2 regions of the Marinococcus sp. LNHM4E3-1 genome follow, and region 2 is predicted to be linked to the other one. Evidence: predicted binding sites of a transcription regulator. Region 2 holds the regulator's gene; the other holds the start of a gene.
What was found. Region 2 encodes LexA, which represses DNA repair genes until DNA is damaged. Its sites were predicted from a motif close to CGAACATATGTTCG; they were not measured.
Positions count from the first base shown of each region.

Region 1 (6,960 bases), on a different contig from region 2:
GGAGGACGCCAATGACGTCCGGGAGCTGCTCGCCTATGAAGATAAAACGGCCGGTGCCATCATGACAAAAGAATTTGTTTCCATCAAAGCAACGGATACAATTGATGAAGTGATTGACCATCTGCGGCGGGAGGGCCCGGATGCAGAAACGATCTATTATCTGTATGTAGTGGATGAAGAGGAGAAGCTGGCAGGTGTCGCTTCGATCCGTGACTTGATTGTAGCAGACTCAGACCGCACGGTTTCTGAGGTAATGAGCAGCCGTGTCGTGTCTGTCCACGTAGATGATGACCAGGAAGAGGTCGCCCAGCTGATACAGAAGTATGATTTTCTGGCAACTCCTGTTATAGACAGTGAAGGGAGGCTTGCGGGAATTGTAACCGTGGATGATGCACTCGATGTGCTCGCAGAAGAAGCTTCGGAAGACATTGGAGAAATCTCCGGGTCCCGTGGTTCCACAGATGTGAGTGTTAATGCATTTAAAGCAGCCAGACTCCGTGCTCCCTGGATTATCCTGCTGATGTTTTTAGGGCTGTTTACAGCCCAGGTAATCGGCTGGTTTGAAAGCACCCTCGAAAGTGTCGTTCTGCTTGCCGCGTTTATTCCGATGATTATGGGGTCAGCCGGAAACACGGGCACGCAGTCGCTTGCTGTGTCTGTGCGTGCGCTTGCAACGGGAAACATTGAACGAAAAGGGCTGTGGCGTACGATCAGCCGGGAATTTTCCACGGGAATTATGATTGGGGTGGCCTCAGGAATTGTGATTACGATCTTATTGTATCTTTTTTACGGGGAGCCCCTGATAGGAGTAATTGTCGGTTTTTCCATCATGATTTCACTTGGAGTGGCTAGTGTTATCGGCACGCTGGTGCCGCTTGTAATCAACAAGCTGAAGCTCGACCCTGCCATTGCTTCAGGACCGTTCATTACAACGCTCACTGATATTATCAGCCTGCTGATTTATTTCACAGTAGCTTCGTCGCTCATCCAGAGCATTTAAGAACAGATTTTTAAAAAGAATAATGAAAAAAGGGGAGACGCTGTCTCTTCTTTTTTGTGGGCAGTTAATTAGATTAACAATTGCGCGGTGTGATAAACTATCACTATCCTGGATGAAAAGGAGCGAGGGCTTTGCAGTTAACAACCTATACGGATTATGCATTACGGATGGTAATGTACCTGGCCGCTCATGATGAAGACGAGTCCCTGCATAGTATTAAACAAATATCGACTGCATACTCCATTTCGTACAACCATCTGACTAAGGTTGGGCATGAGCTGTCGAAGCTTGGCGTCATTCACACGGTGAAAGGCCGGAACGGAGGAATTCGTTTGGCCAAAGAACCGGAAGAAATTAACATTGGCTGGCTTGTAAGGCAGACAGAAGATAATCTGACGCTGGTGGAATGCTTTGATCCAGAATCGAACCAGTGTATTTTAGCAGGCAGATGCCGGCTCCAGGGTGTTTTGGGAGAGGCTTTGAAAGCGTATTTGTCGGTACTCGATAAGTATACGGTCAAAGACCTCACAGTAAACAAGGAAATGCTTCATGCTCTGTTTGCAGCTTCAACGGCAAAAAATCAGCCGCCGATTTCTTTTTCTTAAGAAAAGATATCATCGTGCTTGCCCCGGTCACGGTGACATTCGTTAATCATCCAGGAAACCAATTATACATAATAAAGCAGCAGCCCTGTTGAAACGGGACTGCTGCTTCTTTTCATACTCTGAAGGTTAGTTTGTCTCTTCAAAGCGCCGCAGGTCGTTATTGTGACCGATAGCAATAAGCACGTCTTCTTTGAAAAGGCGGTCCTGGGCTGTGGGTGATATATTAACCTCTTTGCCGCGGCGGATGCCGAGAACGGTAACCCCGAATTTGGCCCGGATATCGAGCTGGGCGAGGGTCTTTTTATGCATGGATGCTGGTGCAGTAATCTCTATAATGGAATACTCTGCGGAGAGCTCAATATAGTCAATGACACGGTCAGAAACGAGGTGCTGGGCGATACGGTTGCCCATGTCATGCTCCGGGTGGATAATCTTATCTGCCCCGATTTTATCGAGAACCTTGTGGTGGTGAAAGTTTTGCGCTTTTACCCAGACCGAAGGGATGTCCATCTCCTTTAATAAGAGGGTGCATAAAATGCTTGCCTGAAGATCATCACCAATAGCGACAATCACGTGATCAAAATTTGTAATCCCCAGGTTCCTTAGTTCTTTTTCATCTGTGCCGTCGGCGACGGCGCTGTACGTAGAATGATTGGTAATGTCGTCGAGTTTTTCTTCATTATTGTCAATGGCCAGCACGTCATGACCGAGCTTGTACAATTCTGTACTGACGCTGACACCGAATCGCCCGAGACCGATAATGGCAAATTGTTTTTTCACACGGCGTTCTCCTTTGTCTGAAGCTTGGGGTCGTTTTCCTGTAATTGTATCGTTAATGTACCGCCGCAGTCGTGATTTGTCAAACGGGAGCCGGATGAAGGACTTGATCGTCTGATAAAGCGGAACGGCCGGAGAAATAAAGATGAAGGCAGCGCTCTGTCTGTTTTTTTAAATTAGCGTTTAAATGAGAGGTCCGGCCTGAGCCGCTGTTAAGATAGTACACGTAGTGTGTGAAAACACCGTCATTTTCTTCAAAAACGACCCTTATATTCTTTTTTTTCATGTAGAGACGCAGCTGATCGAGGTCGTGCCCAAGAGTATCGAAAGCCTGTTGAAACAACCGTTCGTAGGGTTCCTGCAGGCGGACGTCAGAAGATTTAAGCGCCTGTGTATCGAGCGTCAGTACTTTTTTTACAATCGGAAGGAGGACAGCATAATGGATAACGATATGTTCTTTTTCTGTTATAACCATTCTGTTCTCCCCCTTGCGTTGCATGATTAAATTCATTATACGAATACATGTTCCCGTTTTTCAATAAGATTTTTCATTTGCTCCGAATTTTTTTGAATTGTATAGCTCGAATTTTTGCAGGAAATGGTCTATAATGAAGTTATGTAAGCGGATACATTAAGCTTTTATTCTTCTTGGAGTTGTCGGACAATTAGTTTTACTGGCGTCAAAGGTGGGTATAGTGCAGTACACACAAAATTTATTGGCAATCAATAGATAGGCATTGGGAGGCCATGCGCGCGTCGCCCGCTTTAAAAAAGATCAGCGCCCGGCGGGTGCTGCAATAAGAACAGGGGGTTCGGCGAATATGTTACATCCAACTCATGAGCAGCATTTTATGAAAAAAGTGAAACCAATTCAAAATGGTAGAAGACCTTCAAGGCAGATTCTTCAGTCTCTATATGCTCAAATGATGATGGAGTATGCTGTGTTTGAATTTAACAGAGAGCGGCTTCTGCAAAAAATTGATGACTCCCTGGATATGCATGACGAAAAAGCTTTTCAGGAATGGACAGAGGCTTATAAAGAATTGATGAGCGAATATAAAGATGGCAAAGTATTATTCGAACAAGGCTATAAATTAGAGCTTGAATTTGAATGAAGATTTATATCAGCACCCTTTGGGCTTCCCTGAAGGGTGTTTTTTTCATGTCATAACAAATCAGAAAAAGTCACTGCCGGTCTTTACGGTGTTGGCGTTTTTTTGTATTGTTCTTTATACTGGGAAAGAAAAGAAAAGCGAAGGAGGCAGAGCTGGTGATACTTTCCGACCAAACAATCCGTTCAATGATGGAACAGGGCGATCTTAGTATCGATCCATTAGAGGACCATCAGATCCAGCCGGCATCGGTGGACATTCGTCTGGGTACTCACTTTCTAAAAATCGACGAGAACGCTATCGAGTCCATTCAACTGGACCGGCCCGCTAAATATGTGGAATTTGAAAGTGATCAGGTAATTATTCCCCCGCATTCGTTTCTGCTTGCGACCACAAAAGAATACATCAGGCTCCCCCAGCATATTACAGCCTTTGTGGAAGGAAGAAGCTCTATCGGACGGATGGGACTCTTTATTCAAAATGCAGGCTGGGTGGACCCGGGGTTTGAAGGGGAAATCACGCTTGAGCTTTATAACGCCAATCGTCTGCCTATTCGTTTAACGTCCGGCAGGCGGCTCGCACAGCTCGTTTTCGCTGAGATGGATCAAAAAGCCGGTTCTCCTTATGCGGGCAAATACCAGGGACAGCGGAATGCGATGGGAAGTCACGCCTTTTTGGATCAGGAAAACGAATAAAACTGCGCGGGGCTAATACATAGCTGAAATGAGAAATAATGATTTAAAAGACTCGTGACCTTTACTGTTCACGGGTTTTTTCGAGGTAAGCGTAAGCAGAGGCACAGGCGAAAAAAGATGTTATAATGGGAGCGCTGTGAAATGTTTTGGTGGAAAGAAGGAATAACAATTGGGTTTTCAAAATGACAAAGCGGTCGTTGTTTTTAGTGGGGGACAGGACAGTACTACTTGTTTGTTCTGGGCACTGGAACAATTTGAAGAGGTCATTGCCGTAACTTTTTCTTACGGACAACGGCACGATCAGGAAATAGAAGTAGCAAAGCGAATTGCTGAGGATATAAATGTTGAGCACCATGTACTGGATATGGGGCTTTTAAGTCAGCTGGCACCGAACGCGCTGACTCGCGACGATATTGAAGTAGAGGCGGGAGAAGACGGGGAGCTTCCTTCTACGTTTGTAGAGGGCAGGAATCTGTTGTTCTTTTCGTTTGCGACGATTCTTGCTTCGCAGAAAAAGGCAAAACACATTGTGACAGGCGTATGTGAGACAGATTACAGCGGATACCCGGACTGCCGGGATGTATTTGTGAAATCATTGAATGTGTCGCTAAATCTGGCTATTGGAAAAGAGTTTGTGCTGCATACACCTTTGATGTGGCTCGATAAAAAAGAAACCTGGGGGCTTGCCGACCAGCTCGGGAGGCTTGAATACGTAAAGAATGAAACGCTCACCTGCTATCATGGCATACCGGGGGACGGCTGCGGGGAATGCCCGGCCTGTCAACTGCGCCGTGCAGGCTACGAGCAATATATGGAACAAAAAGAAAGGAAAGAATTATGATTTATTCGTATTATCCACAGTGGCCGCACAACTACCGGTACGAATTAAACAAGGATATGCATTTAAGTGCGGCACACTATATTCCTTCTGAAGAAGCGGGAAAGTGCCGCCGGGTGCATGGACACACCTATACAATTAACGTGACAGTTGCCGGTGATGAATTGAACCGGAACGGGTTTTTAATTGATTTTACCGTTTTAAAAAAATGGATCCATAAACGATATGACCATACTCTGTTGAATGATCACCCGGAGTTTGCCAGTGAAGAAACCGAGGCTGCTTATCCGACAACGGAAGTAGTCGCGCAGGTGATCTGGAAAACAGTACAGCAGAAGCTCGATGAAACGTCGAATAAACCTAAATGCCTGCAGGTGCTCGTTAGGGAGACTCCGACAAGCTATGCGGTGTTCCGGCCCAAAGAGGAGGACTTTGCCTAAATGAAACCAACACCTGTACTGGAAATATTCGGTCCGACGATCCAGGGCGAAGGCATGGTTATCGGGCGAAAAACGATGTTTGTACGCACCGGCGGCTGTGACTACCGGTGCTCCTGGTGTGATTCCGCCTTTACATGGGATGGATCACAAAAGGCTGTAGCGATGAGTGCGGAAGCCATTTATGAAAAATTAAAAGAAGCCGGCGGCAGAAGCTTTAACCATGTCACTATTTCCGGAGGCAATCCGGCTATGCACCCCGGTCTCGGGGAACTTGTAGCGCTTTTGCAGGAACACGGTATCGAGACAGCGATTGAAACACAGGGCTCGATCTGGAATGACTGGGTGAAGGAAATCGATGAGGTAACAGTTTCCCCGAAGCCGCCGAGTTCGCTGATGAAAACGGATTGGACCAGGCTGGATTATTATATGAAAGAACTGTGTTCGCGCAGAGAAAAAGAAGTCAGTCTGAAGGTAGTCGTTTTTGATGAAAGCGATCTGAATTACGCGATAGAAGTACATGAGCGTTATCCCGCTGTAACAATGTATCTGCAGGTGGGAAATGACGATACTGTAACGCCGCAGGTAGAGAAACTGAGAGATCATCTGCTTGCTAAATACGAATGGCTTACAGAAAAAGTTCTGCAGGAGGAGCGTTTGAACGGAGTGCGGGTGCTGCCGCAGCTGCATACGCTTCTTTGGGGAAACAAACAGGGAGTATAAGGAGGAAAAGAACATGCCGGAAAGAGACGATATTGAGCAGTTAGATCAGCTGGGAAGTGAAAAAACGACGTATACATTTGAATATGACCCTTTTCTGCTTGAAGCATTTGAAAACACCCACCCGTACCGGGATTATTTTGTGAAATTTAATTGTCCGGAATTTACCACCCTCTGCCCGAAAACGGGGCAGCCGGATTTTGGCACGCTGTATATCAGCTACATTCCGGACGAAAAAATGGTGGAAAGCAAATCGCTGAAATTGTATTTGTTCAGCTTCCGAAATCACGGTGGCTTTCATGAAGATTCGATTAATACAATCGTAAACGACCTGGTAGAGCTGATGGACCCCCGTTATCTGGAGATATGGGGTAAATTTACTCCGCGCGGCGGTATTTCGATTGATCCATTTGTAAACTACGGCAGAGCCGGAACTAAATACGAGCAGCTTGCAGAAAACCGGCTGTTTCAGCATGATTTGTATCCTGAGCCGGTAGACAACCGCTAAGCCTTTCCCGACAAGGGAGAGGCTTTTTCTATAGGGAAAAGGAGAAGAGCGGTAAAGGTTTGAAGTAAATAAGAAGAGGGGTAGAGAAATAAGTAATTGTGAAAATTTGTGAAAACAGGAGGAAGAGGGACGATGGGGAATCAAACAGCGGGAAATAAAGTGGTGGAAATACTTAAGGAATGGGGCGTTAGCCATCTGTATGGCATGCCGGGAGATTCCATCAATGAATTGATGGAAGAATTACGGAAGGATGAAGACGGTCTGAAGT
Region 1 is NZ_JBQLID010000006.1:136,457-143,416, forward strand. It holds gene mgtE (magnesium transporter) at 1-1,000, shown strand, start outside; gene ACTRXI_RS08455 (RrF2 family transcriptional regulator) at 1,132-1,605, shown strand; gene ACTRXI_RS08460 (potassium channel family protein) at 1,732-2,385, opposite strand; gene ACTRXI_RS08465 (YhjD family protein) at 2,465-2,857, opposite strand; gene ACTRXI_RS08470 (IDEAL domain-containing protein) at 3,204-3,497, shown strand; gene dcd (dCTP deaminase) at 3,653-4,189, shown strand; gene queC (7-cyano-7-deazaguanine synthase QueC) at 4,359-5,030, shown strand; gene queD (6-carboxytetrahydropterin synthase QueD) at 5,027-5,467, shown strand; gene queE (7-carboxy-7-deazaguanine synthase QueE) at 5,468-6,187, shown strand; gene queF (preQ(1) synthase) at 6,201-6,692, shown strand; gene ACTRXI_RS08500 (pyruvate oxidase) at 6,825-6,960, shown strand, end outside.
Region 1: ACTRXI_RS08465 (YhjD family protein) is a predicted target of LexA. The motif match lies at 2,898-2,911, and genes of this name have one in related genera.

Region 2 (8,455 bases):
TCAGATTGATGATCGAACGCGTGGAAGTTCGGCATGCTGACGACGTTGACCGTCAGCCCGTCGTTCTGCAGCTGGGCTTTCGCATCCACCGCGAGGGACACTTCCGAGCCCGCAGCTACGAGAAGGAGATCCGGCTTTTCGGCCTGTTCGCCGATCACGTAGGCTCCTTTGCGGACGCCTTCCACCGCTTTTTCCTTCGTGTCTTCGAGCGTCGGTACGCCCTGGCGGGTCATGACGAGCGCCGTTGGCGTCGATTCGCTTTCCATCGCCACGCGCCACGCAGCGACCGTTTCGTTGCCGTCCGCCGGACGGATCACGTTCAGGTTCGGAATCGCCCGGAGCGCCGCCAGCTGTTCCACCGGCTCATGCGTCGGGCCGTCTTCGCCGACCGCGATGCTGTCGTGCGTGAATACCTGCGTCAGCGGCAGCCCCATCAACGCGCTCAGGCGCAGCGCCGGACGAAGGTAATCGGAAAAGACCAGGAAGGTCGAACCGAACGGCTTCAGACCGCCGTGCAGCTGAATGCCATTCACAGCTGCCGCCATGGCGAATTCGCGGACACCGAACCAGATGTTGCGGCCGGTGTAGTCGTTGCGGCTGAAATCATTCTCCGCTTTGATCAGTGTCTTGTTGGAGCCGGCCAGGTCGGCCGATCCGCCGAAGAGCGACGGCACGGCGGCCGCCACTTCCTGCAGCACATCGCCGGAGGCGGCACGGGTCGCTACTTTTTCATCCGTAAAGACCGGCAGATTGGCGTCCCAGCCTTCCGGCAGCTCGCCGGCAATCGCCTGTTCGAGTTCTCCGGCGAGTTCCGGGTTCGCCTGCTTGTAGGCGTCAAACAGCTCGTTCCATTCCTGTTCGGCCTTCGCACCGGCCTGCTTGACTTCGTCAAACAGCTCGGTTACTTCCGGCGGGATATGAAACGCGTCGTAGTCCCACTGGTAGGCTTCTTTCACCAGGTTGTACTCCTCGTCGCCGATCGGCGCGCCGTGGGCCGCATTCGTGCCGCCTTTGTTCGGTGCTCCGTAGCCGATGACGGTTTTCACTTCGATCATCGACGGTTTCGGGGACTGCTTCGCTTCTTCGATCGCTGCTTCAATCGCATCAACGTCGTTGCCGTCTTCGATAAAGACCGTGTGCCAGCCGTAGGCTTCATAGCGCTGCAGCACATTTTCGGAGAACGACTGGTGAAGCGCGCCGTCAAGCGACACGTCGTTGGAGTCGTACAGCACGACCAGGTTGCCGAGCTTCAGGTGGCCGGCGAGGGACGCCGATTCCGAAGCAACGCCTTCCATCAGGTCGCCGTCGCCGCAGAGCACGTAGGTGAAATGATCAACTACGGCGTGGTCGTCGGTGTTATACTTGGCTGCCAGATGGCGTTCGGCCATCGCCATGCCGGTGCCCATGGCCAGTCCCTGGCCGAGCGGGCCGGTGGTTGCCTCCACGCCGGCGGTATGCCCGTATTCCGGGTGGCCCGGCGTCTGGCTTCCCCACTGGCGGAAGTTTTTCAGTTCCTCGAGCGAGAGGTCGTAGCCGCTCAGGTGCAGCATGCTGTATAGAAGCATCGACCCGTGTCCGGCGGACAGCACGAAGCGGTCGCGGTTAAACCAGTCCGGATTGGCCGGGTTGTGGTTCATGGATTTGGTCCAGAGCGCGTACGCCATCGGCGCCGCTCCCATCGGAAGCCCCGGGTGACCCGACTGGGCTTTTTCAATACTTTCGATGGACAGCGTCCGAATCGTGTTAATTGCTAACTGTTCTGTGCTAATTGCCATGCATATGTCCCTCCACTGTATGTATTTTTGGGTGGAAACCCGCACTTATGAGTTGACCCCGCGGGAATTTCCGTGTTCTAGTACGCTTTTATGATAAAGGTTTTAAAACGATTACACAAGCGTGTTAATAGAGAAAGAAGAAAATCAAAAGGCCTGCTCTTTGTTAAGACCAGGCCTCTCTTTTATCTTAATGCCGGAAGCTGCGGTTCCGTCGTTTGACACGCTCGAGCTTACTTGGAGTTACATCCGTGCCCTCTTCATCCACCACTTTTACGTTTTCGAGCTGGTTTTTAAACGAGGAACGGAATTTACTTAAATATTCCTGACGCAGCGCCTGCTGTTCTTCTTGTTCTTCTGCAGTCAGCCCCGACGATTTTTGACGTTTGGCTAACTCATTAATCCGGTCAATTTTTTCTTTCGAAAGCATAAGTTGCCTCCCTTAAAATGGCGTTCCTTTTTTATTATATTAAAAACAGCGCCGTACCGCAAACAAATCACTGCGGTTCTATCTCCGCGCGCTGCTGTTCATATTCTTTATAACGTCGGTGCACCGTCGCTTTAGAAATATCATAGCCAAGGCCCCGGAGCGTCAGAGCGATATCTTTAAACGTCAGCTCCCGCTGTTTCAGCTTAACAATTTCTTCAATGGGCACCTCTATTTTCTTCCGGCCGCCGCTGCGGTTTAATCCGAAGTTTTCTTCCGGGTGGTACCCGTTTTCCACCGCCCGCTGCATCCCCCGCTTAATTTTAAAATTATGCAGCCGGCGCTGATGCTCTTCCACAATGGACAAAATTTCCATAATCATATGATCGGTATCCGCAATTTCGAGCTCCCCGTCATCCTTTACTGTATAGATGGACGTGCCCCTTTTCTGCAGCTCATGGAGCACGGCGATTTTAGCATTTCCGCGTCCAAGCCGCGTATCATCGGTAATCAGCAGTGTATCCGCCCCGGTGTCATCGAGGAGCTCAAACACACGGAGAAGCCCGTCCCGTTCCACGGAATAGCTGCTCTCCTGTTCTGTCACGGTCTGCTGCACCGCCCAACCGTTCGCTGCAGCAAGAGCCTCCAGCTCCTCCTGCTGCCTGGCAAGCGAGGACTGCTGTTCTTCTTTTTCCGTACTTACCCGGGCGTAAATGATGCATGCTTTCATTTGTCTGCGTTCCTTTCCGTTCGTGTTTTACTGTTCGGCAGCGTCAAACGAAACCGTTCGTTCCCACGGCTGTTCCTGATAGCCCGGCCTGTCCTTCAAAACCGGATGCTCCTGTTCATAGACGATTTCTGCCGGCCGGTCTGCTTCCGTGCCGCCCAGCGTGTCCGGAGTGATCGAAGCGTCCGCTGAATATACCAAAAATAAAAGCGCGAATGCAAATAAAGCAAGCATCGTCCAGTCCGTTGAAGTGAAGGTTTTGAGTTTATTCATATGCATGTTCCCCCTGAATGAGAATGTATGTTCTTATATTCATTCAGTATACCAGAATACCTGTTCCCGTCAACAGAAATATTAGAACGGGTGTTTGCGTTTTTGTTCCCCTCATGCTATACTTTACTCAGAAAAATTCCTCAAAAGGAGGTGCGGAGATGAAGCTATCCAAGCGCCAGCAGCAAATTCTTGATTATATAAAAGAAGAAGTAAAAGAAAAAGGCTATCCGCCTTCGGTCCGGGAGATCGGAGAAGCCGTGGGGCTCGCCTCGAGTTCAACGGTGCACGGGCACCTCGCCCGTCTTGAAAACAAAAATTTAATCCGCCGCGACCCGACTAAGCCGCGGGCAATTGAAGTGCTTGAGCTTGAAGACCAGGGCAGCGAGCCGATTCACGAAAGCAAAGCTGTGTACGTGCCGGTGATCGGTAAAGTCACGGCCGGGGAGCCTATCACTGCGGTGGAAAATGTAGAAGAATACATCCCTCTTCCGGAGCGCATGGTGACCGACGAAGAACAGGTATACATGCTTACCATTCAGGGGGACAGCATGATAGAGGCCGGCATTTTTGACGGGGATCTTGTTGTCGTTCAAAAACAGCAGACCGCTGATAACGGCGATATTATTGTCGCTATGACCGATGAAATGGAAGCAACGGTTAAACGGTTTTATAAAGAAGAAAACTTTATCCGCCTGCAGCCTGAAAATGCCACCATGGACCCGATCATTTTAGAAAACTGTACGATACTCGGCAGAGTCACCGGCGTTTTCCGCACCATCTTTTAATCACATAAACGGGGCTGTCCCAAAAATAGGACAGCCCCTTTCCTATGCGCAAAAAAAGAAAGAAACCATCCTTCGATGATATGGTTAAGTCACGACACTCTCCATACGACAAGGATGATTTCTTATGTTTACCGATGATAACACACAGAGCTTCCCGATACCAACAAGCCTGAAACCCATGATCCCCGAGGGGGATCTGGTCCGGATCGTCAACGACACCATTGATCGGCTGGCCGAGCGGTTTGGGAGTCCCCAAGCTTCTTCGGCGGGACGCCCGGCCTATCCACCTCAAACCATGACCAAAATCGTCATCTATGCCTATGCCCGGGAATGGTATTCGGCCCGGGCGATCGAACAGGCCCTGCAGGAAAACCTCCGCATGATGTGGCTGGCCGGGGGCCTGACGCCCAACTTCCGGACCATCAACCGATTTCGCTCCGAACAGATGCAGGAACGCATCACGCCGCTCTTTCACCACGTGGTTCAGGAACTGCTCGACGAGCAGTTGATCACCGGGGAGCATTATTTTCTGGACGGGACCAAAATCGAAGCGGATGCCAACCGGTATACGTTTGTGTGGCGCAAGTCCACCGTCCGGTATGACCAGCGCCTCCAGGAGAAATTGGCGGTGCTCTGGCAGGAAGTGGCCCCTTTTCTTTCCCTGCCCGACGGGCAGGAACGGATCGACGCCGATATCCTCCGGGCGGTGGCGGTCCAGCTGGCCGGACGCCAGGAGAAGGCCGGGCCGCGTCAGGCCGACGCGGCATCACCCGAAGAGCGCCGGGAAGCTAAAGCCGAGGAAAAGTGGTGGCGAAAGCGTCACCGTCAGATCGAGCGGGATTATCTGCCGCGACTGGTCAAATACGAGCGGTACCTGGCTACCTTCGATGGGCGGAACAGCTTTTCGAAAACCGATCCGGATGCCACTTTTATGCGGATGAAAGACGACCACATGGGTAACGGCCAGCTGAAACCGGGGTACAATATCCAGATGGGTACGGAAAACCAGTACATTGTCGGCTATACGGTGCACCCCAACCCGATGGATACCCGGTGTTTGCTTCCGCATCTGACGATGCTGGACGAGCGGCCCCTCCCGTTTCCGGGCCAAATTATTGCCGATGCCGGATATGGCAGTGAACCCAACTACCTGACCCTGATCGAGGAAGCCATTCCGTTTTTGATTCCATACCCCCGCATGCGCCAGGAGCAGACCCGGGCCTTTCAGCGGGCCATCCATCCGGTGCAGAACTGGACCTATGACGAACAGGACGACCTGTACTGGTGCCCGAACCACCGAAAAGTGCGGTTTCAAGCCTATGAGCGACGCACCGACCGCTATGGCTACCAGCGGGACCTCAAGCGGTATGAAAGCGAAGACTGCAGCGACTGTCCGTTGAAACCCCAATGCACCACCGCAGAAGGCAACCGACAGGTCCGCATCAACCCGGTCTATGAAGAGGGCAAGGCGATCGCCCGCCGGGCGTTAACGAGCGACGAGGGAGCATCCACCTATGCCCGGCGCAAAATCGAAGCCGAAAGTGTTTTTGGGCACTTGAAAGCGAACCGTCGCTTTCGTCGGTTTGCCCTGCGGGGCACCGCCAAGGTGACCACGGAATTTGGATTATTGGCTGTCTCCCATAATCTACGGAAAAAAGCAGAAACCACAAAAAAAGAAGCCGGAGAATCATCTCCAGCTTCCGCTTAAAAGAGCCATCATTCGATTTTTGGGACAGCCCCGTTTCTATTATGCCCGGCACGCAAGCGTCCGGTACGACGTAACAATTTTATTTCCTTCAACATCTCTATCCGTAATCACTATCACTGTGGCTGACGTAATATTTTCCTGTTCGATAAATTCAAGCCCCCGGTGCCAGAGCCATTCATACACCGTTGTCATGTCTACGTTCAGTTCATTTGTCCCCAGCGCTTCTGCCGTAATCTGCATCGACAGCAGCAGCTGGTCGCGCTCAAAGATGTGAAGCACCGGTCCATTAAAATGTTCAGACTCTCCCGGGCTGCCTTCATACGGTCCGTGGTAAAAGTCAAGCAGGCGTGCCATCACGATTCCCCCTTTAACGACTTCGGCGCCGATACGTGCCTGAAGTTCGTTTTTCTATTGGTGAATTGTGATTCCTTTTCCCTGCACCTTTGCTGCTAAACCCGAATTTCTTCCCCGTCTCCTGAAAGGTTACTGGTCGAGCCACTCTTTAATCTGCTGCTTATCGTTATCATCAAGGTTGCCTTCTTCAATCCAGTAATTCATCAGCTTCATCATGCCCTGCTTGGAGAGCCCCACCCGGCTGCTGTCGGATGGATGGCTGCTGATGTCCGTTTTTCCGTATTGGTAAATGGATACGTACGGCGCCTCCGCGTGGTTTAAATTGTGAAGATCTTTCTTTTCAAAATGCAGCATTTGTATGCCCCTTTCTATTTTCCGGAATGTTTTTTGTCCCTGCGTCTGCCACAAAAAAGAGCCTCCCGGGAAGGAAAGCTCCGCTTAGCGTTTGTTTACATGGATTTAGAATACGGTTTGTGACAGATCGAATGATCGATGGTTTCATCGGGTTCACCGCTGTACACACAATCGCAGGTATCTAATACGTAAGTATGCTCTTTGGCGTGAATGACCTGACTTCCCTGATGAAATAACAGTTTTTCATCGGCCGGCTGAAAATCACTCATCGAATGAAGCACCACTTCATAGCCATCGGCGTATTCAATCACCTTGTAATGAATTTCATGACCGTCACTGCTATAGGTCACCTGCGGCTGCGTTCTGCATTTGAATTCCACTAAAGCCACTGTCATCCACCCCCTCCACTTATTTATACCACAGTTTTTTCGGTTCGAGAAGACACCCGGCCGTTTTTTTCCGAAAGAATTTCCTTCCCAAATGAGTGAAAACCGTTTCTCTCTCTGCCTGCCGGAAAAGAAGCCTTTAGCCATTTTCTTCTATATAAATAAAAACAAAAAGCACCCTCTCAGCTCGAGGGCGCTTCGAAATCTCTCAATAAATTGTCGTACGTTTTGTTTATTTCTCCGTCCGTCACGTCCTGCACGGTAATAACAAGACGCTTCCTTTCCGCCGGCGCTTCCTGTTTCAGATAATCCAGGCCGATGCTCCACAGCCAGTCTGGTACGTTTTCTTCCTTTAAACTCGCTTCGGCTGCCATCGCTGAGGTGGTCACCTGGACGAGCAGCACGAGTTCTTCGTCCTTATACACTTCGACTGATTCCCCGGCAAAATGAAGCGGGCGTATGCGGTAGCCTTTCAGCCCTTCCTGGGAAAAATCCGCTTCCTGTGTCATCATCATCCTCCTTTTATTCGATTACGACTGTTCCTGAAGGGCACTGCTTCCTTCAAGCTCTATGCTTTTCTGATCCGACCGGGTGATGTAGGCCTGTCCGCCAAACTGAAACCCTTCCCGGGTGTAAAAATATAAATCCAGCGCAGGAGAAGCACTGTCGAATGCCTGGTGGAAAAATTCCTCGTTGTCGCAGTCTGTAATGGAAACGGTCCAACGTTCAAGCGGTCCACCGCCTGCCTGAAGGTGACCTTCATTTACCTGAATAACTTCATTTGTGGAGACTGTTTTAACAGCTTCTAGTGCTAGTGTCGGCATCGCGTCCTCCTGAATTTCATTCTTTTAAAAGGGCGGCTTGTATAAAACCGCCCGCGGGATGCGTTAATTTCTATTCGTCTACCTGCCGTTTGTATTCTTCATAAAGCTCGCGGCCTTCTTTTGTGATTTTAATACCGCTGTAAACCGCCTGGTCTTTTTCTCCGGAGGCATCGTCATACGTAACATATCCATGCTCCGCAAGCTCCTGAAAACGATCCTGCTCGATTTCATCCACCGGCGACCATTCGGCGCCGATTTCCCCCCGCTCGACTCTTCCGGCCAGCTGGGCCATTGCTTCTTTTCTCGGACTCATGACTTTCTCTCCTTTCCAATCTTTGAGCATCTTTTCACAGCTATAATCCCCGAATTCGCACGTATTAAACGTTCCCCCGATTTCCGGTTTTCGTGCATATAAAAAAACAGGCGCCAGCTTCCGCTGTCACCCGTTGTCATACCTGCTTTATATCTGCACCAGTTCATCAAGACCATCGAGGTGGCAATGCTTCTTCCCGCCGCCTTCAATGTTTTTAAATTGAACGATCCCCTGATACTCTGCTTCTTCAGTTTTGAACCGTATACTGATGCTGTTTCGATTGATAAACTCTTCGGAAAACTCCTGTTCTGCATTATAAATGGCCATCGTCCAGGCGCTTTCCCCGATCCGGTCCGGATCGGACGTTTCGAGATACAAGTATGCAGACTCAAATCGCAGCTCCGATTCGTCGAGTACAATTTCGTTAATTTCCTGGGTTTCCTGTTTCATTTTTGTCGCCCCTTCACTCTAATAGGTGCTGCATGTGCCGGCAGAAGTCCCGGCTTCTTTTTATGCTATTACACCTCGACGC
Region 2 is NZ_JBQLID010000001.1:394,334-402,788, reverse strand. It holds gene tkt (transketolase) at 1-1,775, opposite strand, end outside; gene ACTRXI_RS02050 (DUF896 domain-containing protein) at 1,963-2,202, opposite strand; gene ACTRXI_RS02045 (YneB family resolvase-like protein) at 2,270-2,929, opposite strand; gene ACTRXI_RS02040 (hypothetical protein) at 2,957-3,199, opposite strand; gene lexA (transcriptional repressor LexA) at 3,358-3,984, shown strand; gene ACTRXI_RS02030 (IS1182 family transposase) at 4,109-5,692, shown strand; gene ACTRXI_RS02025 (hypothetical protein) at 5,732-6,046, opposite strand; gene ACTRXI_RS02020 (hypothetical protein) at 6,176-6,454, opposite strand; gene ACTRXI_RS02015 (hypothetical protein) at 6,496-6,795, opposite strand; gene ACTRXI_RS02010 (hypothetical protein) at 6,969-7,295, opposite strand; gene ACTRXI_RS02005 (hypothetical protein) at 7,317-7,610, opposite strand; gene ACTRXI_RS02000 (hypothetical protein) at 7,681-7,923, opposite strand; gene ACTRXI_RS01995 (hypothetical protein) at 8,071-8,373, opposite strand.